Regions from separate parts of the Peribacillus sp. RS7 genome, predicted to be linked through region 1. Evidence: riboswitches for the same ligand, from Rfam matches in the RefSeq annotation. Region 1 holds a riboswitch; the other holds the start of a gene.
What was found. A riboswitch is a leader RNA that binds a small molecule or an ion and turns the genes downstream of it on or off. The one in region 1 is predicted to bind preQ1.

Region 1 (6,605 bases):
TTCCGCGGAAGCCTTCGCACGGGAAATGACCATGATCAGCCATGAAAAAACGGAAAGTGATGCCGCAATCCTTGTGGCATAGTTTACAATCGCCACAACTTCCCCTACCTGTATATCTCCCGTTGTAATAAATTCGCTTCCAAGCCAGAGAATGATCAGAATTGCCACATTCATGACCAGCATCAGTACAGGCATGGTCGTTTCAATTAAACGAAGGGAAGACATAGTCTTTCTTTTCAACTCGTCATTTGCATCGTCAAACCGTCCAATTTCATGCTCCTTACGAAGAAAGGCTTTGATCAAGCGCATGCCTATCAGGTTTTCCCTCATGACACCGTTGACATTATCGAGCTTTTTCTGTACGAGCTTAAATAGAATAGCCGCTCGTTTCATAACCCAGCCAAGAAAAAAAACAAGAACCGGAATCGAAATGACCAAAACAAGGGAGAGTTTAAAATCTACCGCAATGGCCATTATCGCCCCGCCGATTACGATCAATGGCGCCCTTGCCATGATACGCAGGCCCATAAAAACCGTATTTTGAAGTTGGGTCACATCATTCGTCATCCTTGTGATCAACGAGGAAGTCGGGATATTATTCAAATTCGCAAAAGAAAACGCCTGTATCTTACCAAAAAGGCTTTTCCTGACATCATGTCCAAAACTCTGACTTACATGTGATGCCGTAAAGGAATTAACGATCCCGCCAATAAATGAAAAAATGGAAAGTCCAACCATGACGCTTCCCCATTTAATCACCACCGATAAATCTTTCTGTAAAATGCCATCATCAATTATTTTTGCTATAAATAGAGGTTGTAACAGTTCTACACCGAGCTCGACAATCATTAAGATTAAAGCAAGAATGATCAAGAGCCAGTACGGCTTAAGAAATGAGGCCAGTTTTTTCATCTATGACACCCTTCGATTCTTCATATGTAGATAGCATCTTTTCATCCTCTCATTATACATTTTTATACAGATTTTTTAAAAGATTTTAACTGATTCAAAGGATTAGTAAATAACTTGATTTTTTTTTAATAAATACTCTTGACAAATAACAGGAAATAAGCGAAAATTCTAATTGATAATGATTTTCAATTTCATTATTGATCTCTGAAATTTGATAAGCAATTACGATAATCTCTTATCGTACCCTTTTGATATTGTACATAGATACAATGTCGCCCCGGCTTCTCTGTGCCTAGTAAAAATTATATGCTCATTAGCGAATGCAAGTCACTGGAATATTGCCCCCTCTTTATTCAAGTAATTTATTCACGTTGGAAGCATATTAGGCAGCCGGGGACTATTTTTTTTAAAAAAACTAATGAACTTACATATATGATTAAAGGAGCAGGATGATCATGAAACTTGAAGATATCATTAAAGAACGGCGCAGCATTAAGCGATTTAAGGACATTCCTGTTCCTATTGATACCATCCAATCATTATTGGAAACGTCGACATGGGCACCGAACCATAAAATGACCCAGCCTTGGCGCTTCGTCGTGGTACATGGCGAAAGCCGTTTAAAACTCGCAGAAGCAACCCGTGCTTTTATGGCAGGCAAAGAGAAGGACCCTGAAAAGAAAAACGCAGCCGGACAGCGAGGATATAATAAACTTATAGATGTACCGATGTTTGTCGCAGTGATCATGGAAGAGAATCCGAATCCAATGACACGTGAAGAAGATTATGCAGCTACAAGTGCCTTGATCCAAAATTTCAGCCTGCTTGCCTGGGAACAAGGAATCGGGATGATATGGGAAACATACGGCATGATCCACAGCATGGAGTTTCGTGAAGCTTTAGGCGTTAAACCTGGCGAGAAAATCGTAGGCAGCCTTCATGTTGGCTATCCCGACATGATCCCTGCCCCACGCCCCAGGAAAGAGATCGATCAACTCCTGACAATTATGGACTAACCTAAAAGGAAAGCCTCCAATCTTCTATTTGGAGGCTCAGACTGTAGACAAACTCGATGAAAATCGAGTTTGTCTACAGTTTTTTTATGGCTTTACAATTTGAACGTTGATTTCCTCTCCAGGCACTCGCTTTCCGCGGGCGGTCCGGGGAGCCTCCTTGGCTTACGCCTGCGGTGTCTCCCCTTGACGCGCTTTTCCCGCAGGAGTCTCGCACCTTACGCTCCAATCAACTTTGTTTTAATATATAGATAGAACTTATTCCTACAGTCTTTTTTGTATTAAATATAGAAGTATTAAACTTGAGGTGATAAGGTTGGCTTTCTAAACATGATTCTATTCAGCGAAATCAACTCGAAGTAATTATTTTAAACCAATTGGGGGATAACATCCAGAAGCAGCATTTGTCTTAACTTTATAGTCTTTCCTTGCTTTATAGTACGAATATACCATACCAATTCACTGCAATAAGTATCCGCGTCTTTTAGCTCAGATTTAATATCCCCATACGGTCATTGCCACTACCATAAAGTACCAGATGAAAAGTCCAGCCATATGTATAGTGACTAAAAGATTGATCACAAAAAAACCCCCTTCTAAAAGGAGGTCACTGATCTATTATACTCAAAAGAACTCGTGATATAATGCCTGAATTGCCGTCTCTTCGTTGTGCCCTTTCACACCGAACATCATACTTACCTCCGAAGAGCCCTGGTTGATCATCTCAATATTAACCTTAGCTTCGGCCAAGGCTTTTGACGCTCTTGCCGTTGTACCGACATTATGGCGCATTCCTTCCCCTACAACCATGATCAAGGCAAGATCATGCTCCACATTCACTTCATCGGCATGAAGCTCTTTCTTGATTCGGGAAATGATTTTCTTCTCGACTTCACCTTTCATCTGGTCCTGCCTTAGAATTAGCGTCACATCATCGATGCCTGATGGAATATGCTCATATGAAACTCCATAATCTTCAAGGATGTGCAGCAGTTTCCGGCCAAAACCAACTTCCCGGTTCATCAAATATTTGCTAATGTAAATGCTGCAAAATCCTTTATCACTCGCAATCCCAATAACGGGCCCGTTCGTATTATCCCGTGTATTCACAATGCGTGTCCCTTGTGCCGCCGGATTGTTCGTATTCTGGATATGGACAGGTATTCCCGCACGGAATGCAGGAATCAGCGCCTCATCATGAAATACCGAGAAACCTGCATAAGAAAGCTCACGCATTTCACGATAGGTTAATTCCCGGATTCCCTTCGGATTGGAAACCACATTTGGATTCACCGCATAAACGGCATCCACGTCCGTAAAGTTCTCATACAAATCAGCTTTGACCCCATTCGCAAGAATCGAACCAGTAATATCGGAACCGCTTCTTGAGAAGGTTAACACATCACCATCTAACGTATAACCGAAGAACCCTGGGAATACTACGATTCCAGGCTCTTCACGAAGAGCATATAACCGATCATAAGACTCCGGCAGCACCTTGGTAAATCCACCTTCATCCGTTACGATCAAGCCGGCCTTCTTTGGATTTATATACTTTGCCTCTACCCCACGGCTTTGAAAATAACCTGCGACCAGCTTCGCATTATTATCTTCGCCACTGGCCTTTAAAGCATCCAAATAGCGCTTCTGGTTAGATTGGTCAGCATGCAGCAGTGCCATTAAATTTTCATGAATCCCAGTGATGACACTCTCGGATATATCCAGCTCTTCAGCAATGCTCGCATAGCGGGATACGACATCTTCTATCAAATGCTCTCCGTTATCCCCGCGCAGCTGCTGTTCCGCAGCTTCAATCAATAAATCCGTCACCTTTATATCATCGGAATTGCGTTTCCCTGGAGCCGAAACGACTACAATCTTTCTCTCTGGATCAGAAACAACAATTTCGAATACCTTCCTCAACTGTTCACCTGACGCAAGTGAACTTCCACCAAACTTTGCAACTTTCATCTCGACATCCCCTATTTTCGTAAATATTCTGTCAAAATCAACTCTCCCTATTATTACGCTTTTTCTCGAAACAATCAAGTGGGAATTCCATTATAGGAGGACATTTGTATTTTTAAAAAGGACAAAACATCAGGACGACTGATCCAGAATAGTTAAAAACAAAGAAAAAGACAATGGGCATATGCCCATTGTCTCTCCTATTCTTTAGCGATTATCCACAGTTTCCGGGTATAAGTCATGGTTCATCAAGCGGTAATTCGCCATTTCCTCATACTTCGTACCTGGTTTTCCATAATTCGTGTAAGGGTCGATGGAAATTCCGCCCCTAGGTGTAAACTTGCCCCAGACTTCAATATATTTAGGGTCCATCAATTCGATTAAATCATTCATGATGATGTTCATGCAGTCTTCATGGAAATCACCGTGATTGCGGAAGCTGAATAAATAAAGTTTCAAAGACTTGCTTTCCACCATTTTCACACTGGGAATATAGCTGATGTAAATGGTAGCAAAATCCGGCTGGCCCGTTATCGGACATAAGCTAGTGAATTCCGGGCAATTGAATTTAACGAAATAATCCCGGTTCGGATGCTTGTTATCGAATGACTCAAGGATTTCAGGCGCATAGTCAAATGTATATTTTGTTCCTTGATTCCCAAGCAGTGTGATATCTTTTTTTAATTCTTCTTCTTTTCTTCCAGACATGAAAAGTCCTCCTAATCCCACGTTTCAGGGAGATTCATAAAATGGGCCTCTATATAACAAAAACCATATCTCCTCAAAGATATGGTTGATTCGCGAAAAATATCAAATCCATAGTTTTTTTAAGAGGGTGATGCTATGAACCTCTCCCGTTTATCGGGAAATATTTTAAAATTGTCTTAGTAAATATAAAAAAAAATAGTCAATCTGTCAATGCAACTCTCTTAAATTGGGTTTGATTCCTTTATATATTCAGTTTAAAATGGAAAAAGCAGTTCAACCTATAAGAAAGAAGAGAATATACACATGTGGATTTTTGCAGCACTCATTACCAGCTTATGTTTCGGAATCAATAACAGCATTTTCAAATGGAGTAGCGGAAAAAGCTATTCAAAGATACATATCCAATTTTTCTTTTATTTTTCAGCTTTTATTTTATCCATTGCTTATGGAGTATTTATGGATGGTTTACAGCTGAACTGGCTGTCCATCATGCTTGGTGCAGCAATTGGTGTACTGAACGCTAATGGTAACATCCAGATGGCAAGCGCCTTTGAAAAAGGTCCGGCAAGCTTGACATCACCATTAATCGCAGCTAATGCTATATTCCCCATACTCTGTGCAGCTTTAATTTTTCACGAACATATTTCTTCCTTGCAGTGGAGTGGAATCGCCTGCATGCTTCTCGCTACATTAGTCATCCAGTATACACCTAACGCCAAAGGTAACCATCAATATGTCCCTTGGATCATGCACACATTATTCTCCATCTTATCATTTGGTGTGCTCGGAATTCTAATGACGACATCAACACGTCTTCACTTAAACTCCCTTGATATCTTAGTATCAATGTATGGAGGCGGAATGCTTTATCTTCTTTCGGCTCTGGCCTTTAAAAAAGAAAAAATCAAGCTAAAGGAAGTCAAAATCGGTTCCTTGGTAGGTTTTTTAAGCATGATAGGCTATGGATGTTATTTCTTTGCATTGAACACCGGGATCGCAAGCATCATTTTTCCTGTCGTCAGCCTGAACTGTTTAGTTGTCGTATTCGCTGGATGTTATTTATTCAAGGAAAAACTAAAAACCTATCAAATTGCCGGTGTTCTTGCTGCATTAATCGGTATTATTTTAACTAAAATATGAATATAGTTCATTTTACAAAAACAACCTGGCTGTCATGTGTACAAGCCAGGTCATTTTCTATTTAAACGGGAAATGGGGCAGGTCAAAAAAAAAATGTTGACACATCTGTAAAAGTATCAGATAATTTTGAATATTAAATCTCAACTTTTGCTAATTCCGCAATGTTTGAAAAATCTCCTCCCAAGGGTATAAAAGAAGTAGTACAACCATCCCATTTAATACTAGAAAGGAACGATGCATAATGGAAAAAGTTACAGTAACAGTTGATTTCCAAGGAAAATCTTATCAAACTAACGTACTTACTAAACCGGGTACTAATCAAGAAGAAATTTTACAACAAGCCCTTCAACAAGTGGAAAAACAATGGAAAGCATAAAAAAGCAGGCATCGATTTAGATACCTGCTTTTTTTATTACCTTTTTAGATATAACTCACCAAAATCACTATGCACTTTGTTTTTATATTAATTAACAATTAAAACCCTTTTCAATCCTGATTTCTGTATTTCATTTGTATTCTCTAAAGAACCCTCGATAGCGATTTTCCCATATAATCCACATAATTATTTTTTCTTGTGACAATAATTTTAAGACGTTTTTACGTTACAACAATCAATTTGAATAACAAGTAATTTAGAAATTAAGACGATTTTTTTAAAGAACGCCTCAGTTTGTCGAAAAAATGGGATACGGAATGGCCTAATCCCGTATCCCTATCGCGATTACCGAGGGAAGCATTACGATCTTTTTAAAACAGACAGGGTATACTCCAAGATACTTTTCTCTTTAATATGGGATGAAACCTCACTGGATTGAAGAAATTCGCGACACTCCTGCCGAAAAACCAGCTTACCGAGTCACCAAA
Region 2 (6,605 bases), 1.9 Mb from region 1:
GCACAAGCTGCGAGATTTCCTGTGATTGAGAATCGAGTCCTTTCACTTGCTCGACGGCATTTTTGACAATCCCATCTATAATCTCCATTTGTTGGACTGAACTGCGCATTAAAGTGGTGCCCTCCTTAGTCAAGGAAAGGATCTCGGTTGAACTTTGAGATACTTCCACTCCTTCAAGATGGGCCTCCACGATCTTGCCTGTGAAATCATCCATCATGCGAACCATTTCAGCTGCCCGGTTGGCTTGTGACTCCGAACCTTCCGAAAGTTCGTACATGGTAGTCGCTATCTGCCTGCTGCCCTGTTGGACTTCATTTGCCGATTGAGTCAGATCCTCGCTTTGGCTGGAAACGGATTCGGATACAACCAGCATTTTTTCGATCGTATCACGAAGGTTTTTCTGCATTTGGTTGGCGGATACCGTTAATTCGCCTATTTCATCCTTGGACTTTTGCTCCAAGGGCTCATGATTCAGCTGCCCATCAGCTATCATTCTCATTCTGTCCCTGATTTTAAGGAGGGGGGTGGTAATGAGGTTGGCAGTCACAAGCGCGAGCAGAAGGCCGATAATGACAGCCGCAATCGAGATGATGATACTTGTCGTCTTGACCGATTTCCCGCTTGCGATCACGCTTTCCCCTGAAGCGACAATCAATTCCTCACGTTCCAAAGTCAGCTCCTTGAGCCCTTCCGTCACTTCATCGCCGACCGGTGCCACTTCATTTTTGAGTATTTCTTTAGCGCGTTCTTCATTTCCTTTATCATATTGAGTAAATACCCGGTCTACAATCATCGTCCTCCAATCCACGCTTTTCTCGATCAATTCCTTCGCTTTATCAGAATCGCTTATGGCCAAAAGATCCTCCTGGATGGCCTTGCTATCCTCTGTATATTGTAAAAACCTTTCTTTATAACTCTCGTCGCCATATAAAATATAGGCTCTTGCTAGTGCGGTTCTTTGTGCTAAATTATAAAGTAGCTTTTCGTCTTGGATAAGAAGTGGAAGTTCCTCATCAATGATATCCTGAGACTGTTTAAGTGACTTGTTGCTGCTATAAATATTGAATGCTCCTAAGATGATACATAAAGATATGATGAGTGAAAATGCCACCAATATCTTTCCTTTAATGCTTTTCAAATTAATGGTCCCCTTTATCGATATTTTATTCACTCTTTTTTATCGGATGGATAATGGGATATTTAAGCAGAAGAGGAGATGACCAAGGTTTCCATTAGGTCTAATTTTCAATAAATATAAACATCTTGATTTCTTTTTGTTTTCAAGTTACTATTGAATTGGAAAAATATTATATTCCGCGTTAAGGCGGAAGAGGTTCTAGCTACCCTCTCAAAAAAACTAAGGAGAAACAGTGCTCTATTCTTAGGGTGCTGTTTTTTTCCGTAAAAAGGAGTTTTATAGAAATGAAGAAGAAAGAAAAGGCAGTGGTTGTGTTTAGCGGAGGGCAGGATAGTACGACGTGCCTGTTCTGGGCGATGGAGAGATATGAGGAAGTGGAAGCGGTAACGTTTGATTATAATCAGCGGCACAGCCTGGAAATCGAATGCGCTCAAAAGATTGCCAATGAATTGGGCGTGAACCATCATATTCTTGACATGTCGCTGCTGAACCAACTGGCACCGAATGCGTTGACAAGAAGTGATATTGCAGTGGAGGACGGAGAAGACGGGGAATTGCCGTCGACGTTCGTGCCAGGGAGGAATTTGCTGTTCCTTTCGTTTGCCGGAGTGTTGGCCAGTCAGATTGGCGCTAAACACATTGTCACCGGTGTCTGTGAAACGGATTTCAGCGGATATCCGGACTGCCGTGATGTATTCATTAAATCGTTGAACGTGACCTTGAACTTGTCGATGGACCAGTCATTCGTGATTGATACGCCGCTTATGTGGCTTAATAAAGAGGAAACATGGGAGCTTGCGGATCAGCTCGGAGCGTTCGACTTTGTTCGCGAAAAGACCCTGACATGCTATAACGGAATCATATCCGATGGCTGTGGAGATTGCCCCGCATGTAAGTTGCGGAAAAAAGGACTGGATGACTATGTAAGCAGACGGAAGGTGCTTTCATGATGTACGGTTTTACTATAGTGGATAAACTCCAAAAAATAGATGAAGATATTCAGCGCAGCCAATTGAAATATACCACCAAGAGGGTTCTGGTCAGTAAGGAGTTCACCTTTGACGCAGCGCACCACCTACATGACTATGAAGGAAAATGCAAGAACTTGCATGGCCACACGTATAAGGTCATTTTCGGATTGAGCGGGTATACGGATTCACGTGGTTTGATGATAGATTTCGGGGACATCAAGGATATATGGAAAAATGAAATCGAAGTCCACCTTGATCATCGTTATTTGAATGAAACCTTGCCACTCATGAATACAACGGCTGAAAATATGGTTGTCTGGATTTATGAAAAAATGGCCGAAGCCCTTTCATTAAAAGATTATGAGGGTGCTAGAGTCGAATTTGTCCGACTATACGAAACGCCGACAAGTTATGCTGAAGCCAGACGGGAGTGGATGGAAAGTGAGTAAACTCCCAGTTATGGAAATCTTCGGACCGACCATCCAAGGTGAGGGAATGGTCATTGGCCAAAAAACCATGTTCGTTCGGACGGCAGGCTGCGATTATTCCTGTGCCTGGTGTGATTCCGCATTTACTTGGGATGGCACCGGTAAGGAAGATACCGTCCAAATGACTGCCGAAGAAATATGGGATGAGCTGAAGCGAATTGGGGGTTCCGGCTTTTCGTTCGTGACGATATCAGGCGGAAACCCGGCACTGCTGAAAAACCTAAATGGCTTGGTAGAAATCTTACATGAAAATAAAATGAAAATAGGTGTGGAAACACAAGGGAGCCGATGGCAGGATTGGTTTCTTGATATTGATGAACTGACCATTTCACCTAAGCCGCCGAGCTCAAGAATGAACACGGACTTTACGGTACTTGACCGAATCATATCGAACCTTGCCAATCGAAACCCTGAAAACCATGTCTCATTGAAAGTAGTCGTCTTTAACGAAGAAGATTACCAGTATGCCAAAAGTGTGCATGGCCGTTACCCGGATATTCCGTTTTATCTGCAGGTCGGCAATGATGACAGCACGACGGCTGATGATAATCAATTGATCAGCGGTCTTTTGAAGAAATACGAAGAGTTAATAGATAAAGTGATAGCCGATGATGATTTGAATGATGTGAAAGTGCTGCCCCAGCTGCATACCTATATATGGGGTAACAAGCGAGGCGTGTAAAGAAAAGAGAGCAGGAGGCAGTGTGATGTGTAATCACACTGCCTTTTACATGTGGAAAGCTTCCTATACCTTTTGAAGGTGTGTAGCTTTGAAGGATGATGTGTATTTAAGGCCATATCCAAATAAGCGGTCCATTCCAATATGTGCGGTCCAAATTAAACCAATCATCATACATGCATCCGACTTTAGAAAAACGGCTAGCAAAATCATGAAAATCGGCACGGTATAAGTGTGGAAAAAGTTATAAACTTTTGCTCCAACTCGTTCATCGATCGAATAGGCCAACATGGAAACATCAGGCGACAAAATCAATAAAAGGAAAATCCACCAGCTGAATTCAAATAACGAATAGACGTAAATCATCGCTAAAAGGACCATGAGTCCTTCGATATGAAGGAATTTCTTTACCATTTAAAAGCCTCCTGAAATTCAATTAACCATTGGTCAATGAAATTCATGAAAAATTAAATAATGTTCTTGATGATATTTTTTACGTGAAAATCAGCTAAACCTTTTACATCCGGATAAGATAGATCAGAATTAATATAAAACGTTATGAATCCGTGAAGAGACAGGAAAATGGACCATATGGATGCAGGATTCAGTTTGTTGTCGGTAAGGTCTGTCAAGGACTGGATTAGCTTTTCGTAGGTCTTATTGGAATCGATTTGAAGTAAATGCTGAATTTCTTTTTCCTTGGATAAAAACATGATGGAATAATGATTCTGTTGGGTTAAACCGAACTCTATGAAGCACAATAAAATCTTCTCCATTTTTCGGGAAGGGTCATTTTCCGACATGATGATATCATCGATTAAAGTATTTAAAACGGAAAAATCCGTTTTAACCAAACTATAAAATATTTCTGCCTTATTTTTAAAGTGATAATAAATGGCTCCATGGCTGCAATCCAATGATTTAGCCAATTGTCTCATTGAGACGTTCGAATACCCTTCGGTGGCAAAAAGATGTCTAGCTTCATTCAATACCATTTCCCTGGATAATTCTTTACCTGCCGATTTCCTTGGCGACATTATAGCACCCTCCTTATTTATTGAACACTGGTTAATTAGGATGATATCGTACTGATTTTCAAATGTCAAATATTAGACATTCTTCTGAATAAATGTTTTTCTAGTGGGGACTTTTCCATTGGAAGCGACCGAAAGGAACACTTGCTGTCTTACGGTTCAAGGGGAGGATAAAGTTGCAAAGGCAGCAGTGGGCGAAGATGCAGAATCCATTTCCAGTTCCCCTAACCAGAAATTTGAATGTCCTTGTAACTGAAAAAGGGAACCCGCTATATATGAGCTTGTCTTATTTTTTAACCAGTTATATCCTTTTGTGGTAGTATAAGGTTATACAGATAGCTTGGAAGGGATGAATAAATGAAAAAGAAATTCGGTATTTTGTCTTCAATTATCATAGTCTTGACTGCTTTTTTTTTATTCACTAAACCTTATAAAAATAAAACAAAACCTGTAGAAGACATTTTTGAAGTGTATCCGACAGATCAGGTAATAAAAACAAATGAAATGATATTCATAGAGGGTATTGATGAGGTCAATCCAGGGAATATCGATTTGAATGATGAAGAGGAGTTAGAAAAATTGGCAAGGAAGCAATATGAGCAAAATGAAAAGGGAGAAATAATTTTCACAGAAGAAAATCAGTGAAATCACCTGCCTGTAATGAGTAAACTAATGGGGGAGGTGGCAGTTATTGATAGTTTCGGATAGTATCTATGGGAAACACATTGTAGAGGGAGTTCTCGAAGAGCTGATAGTAAGCAAACCGCTCCAAAGATTGAAGGGGATACATCAAGGAGGGGCAAGTTATTTAGTTAATGAGAAGTGGGACGCCACACGGTTTGACCATTCAATAGGTGTGATGCTTTTAATAAAATCGCTTGGTGGGTCATTGGAGGAACAAATCGCGGGCTTGCTGCATGACGTATCCCACACTGCATTCTCACATGTAATTGATTTCGTTCTGGATTGTAAGGATGAAGATTATCATGAAAAAATATATGAACATGTCATTATGGAATCCGAAATCCCCTCAATACTGAAGAGGTATGGATATGAATGTGAAGATATTTTTCAATCAAGATGGGAATTGCTTGAACAGCCAGCACCTGAGTTATGCGCCGATCGGGTAGATTATACTCTCCGGGATATGTATCAATACGGACATATCACACTGGAATCCGTTCATGACTTTCTACACCATGTAACCATAATTAATGGAAGGATGTATTTGGATAATATTGAATCGGCAGAATGGTTTGTAGAAACGTATTACAGCGAAGTTATTGATTTTTTCATGGACCCTCTTAATATATATGGCTATGATATCTTGGCAAAGACCTTAAAATTGGCTTTGGCTAACAACCTGATCAGCCTTGATGACTTACTAGGTACAGATGAAGAAGTCATGTCCTTATTAAGCTCTACTGAAGACCATGAAGTGCAAAATCTGATAAAACGGATCCATGGAAACGTAAAGCTGAAAGAAGATCAATTGGACTACGATATTCATCTGAAAAATAAAGTGCGGCTCATTGATCCTTCCGTTATTCAAGGAACCCATTTAGTAAGAGCTTCCAATTTATCGGAAAAAGTCCAGGACATGGGGGTTAAAGCCCATAAAAGAGCTTCGAAGGGAATGTATCTAAAAGTGATATCCGATTAAATCTCGGTCAAACCATACGGAAAGTGAAAAACTCAAGGGTGACATCCATCCTTGAGTTTTTTCTCCGTTTAATACGGAAAAATCAAGAAAATTATATCGTCTAACCAAGACTTGTAAGCCTTCTTTTTTTGAACTTCGAAGAAAAAGCCTTTATTTAGTTGGGCACGCCCAACTGCCATTGATTCTTACCAGCACCCTTTAATAACTAAAAAACTATTGATGCTCTCAAATTATTAACGCCATTTTCTAAATAACCCTTTAAACAGGTTAATGTATATACCCAACCTTCTTTTTGTCCTATCATTTTGTTTATTATTTCAGGGTCATCTTCATTCAAACCGGATTCGTTTACTTCAATAATTGTACTCGTATTATCCAACTCTTTAAGTGTGATGGTAACAACCGTTTCTTGATCATTTCCTCCCCACGTAAACACGATTTTCCTATTCTTCTCGACTTCTAAAACATGGATTACCACTTCAGCATCGTATTCGTCATATCTCAATGTAGGCGTCCGGCCTTGTTCCCATCTTTCCGAACTCGATGAGAACCAAAAATTCCCGATTTTTTCAGGGTTCACTATGGCTTCAAACACCTCATTAATTGGCTTGACTATTTTAAATTTCGTAGTT

Region 2: it holds a riboswitch for preQ1, as region 1 does, so the genes downstream of both, queC (7-cyano-7-deazaguanine synthase QueC) here and queF (preQ(1) synthase) in region 1, are expected to answer to the same signal.

Annotation. Positions count from the first base shown of each region.
Region 1 is NZ_CP168135.1:2,622,481-2,629,085, reverse strand. Features, by position in the region: gene ACDZ29_RS13310 (ABC transporter ATP-binding protein) at 1-912, opposite strand, end outside; gene ACDZ29_RS13305 (nitroreductase) at 1,368-1,928, shown strand; gene ACDZ29_RS13300 (aspartate kinase) at 2,550-3,896, opposite strand; gene queF (preQ(1) synthase) at 4,101-4,601, opposite strand; PreQ1 riboswitch class I at 4,706-4,751, opposite strand; gene ACDZ29_RS13290 (EamA family transporter) at 4,905-5,741, shown strand; gene ACDZ29_RS13285 (BA3454 family stress response protein) at 5,983-6,117, shown strand.
Region 2 is NZ_CP168135.1:686,003-692,607, reverse strand. Features, by position in the region: gene ACDZ29_RS03565 (methyl-accepting chemotaxis protein) at 1-1,138, opposite strand, end outside; PreQ1 riboswitch class I at 1,325-1,367, shown strand; gene queC (7-cyano-7-deazaguanine synthase QueC) at 1,423-2,088, shown strand; gene queD (6-carboxytetrahydropterin synthase QueD) at 2,088-2,558, shown strand; gene queE (7-carboxy-7-deazaguanine synthase QueE) at 2,551-3,279, shown strand; gene ACDZ29_RS03545 (DUF4260 domain-containing protein) at 3,343-3,690, opposite strand; gene ACDZ29_RS03540 (TetR/AcrR family transcriptional regulator) at 3,744-4,313, opposite strand; gene ACDZ29_RS03535 (hypothetical protein) at 4,668-4,955, shown strand; gene ACDZ29_RS03530 (HD domain-containing protein) at 5,002-5,973, shown strand; gene ACDZ29_RS03525 (SRPBCC family protein) at 6,179-6,605, opposite strand, start outside.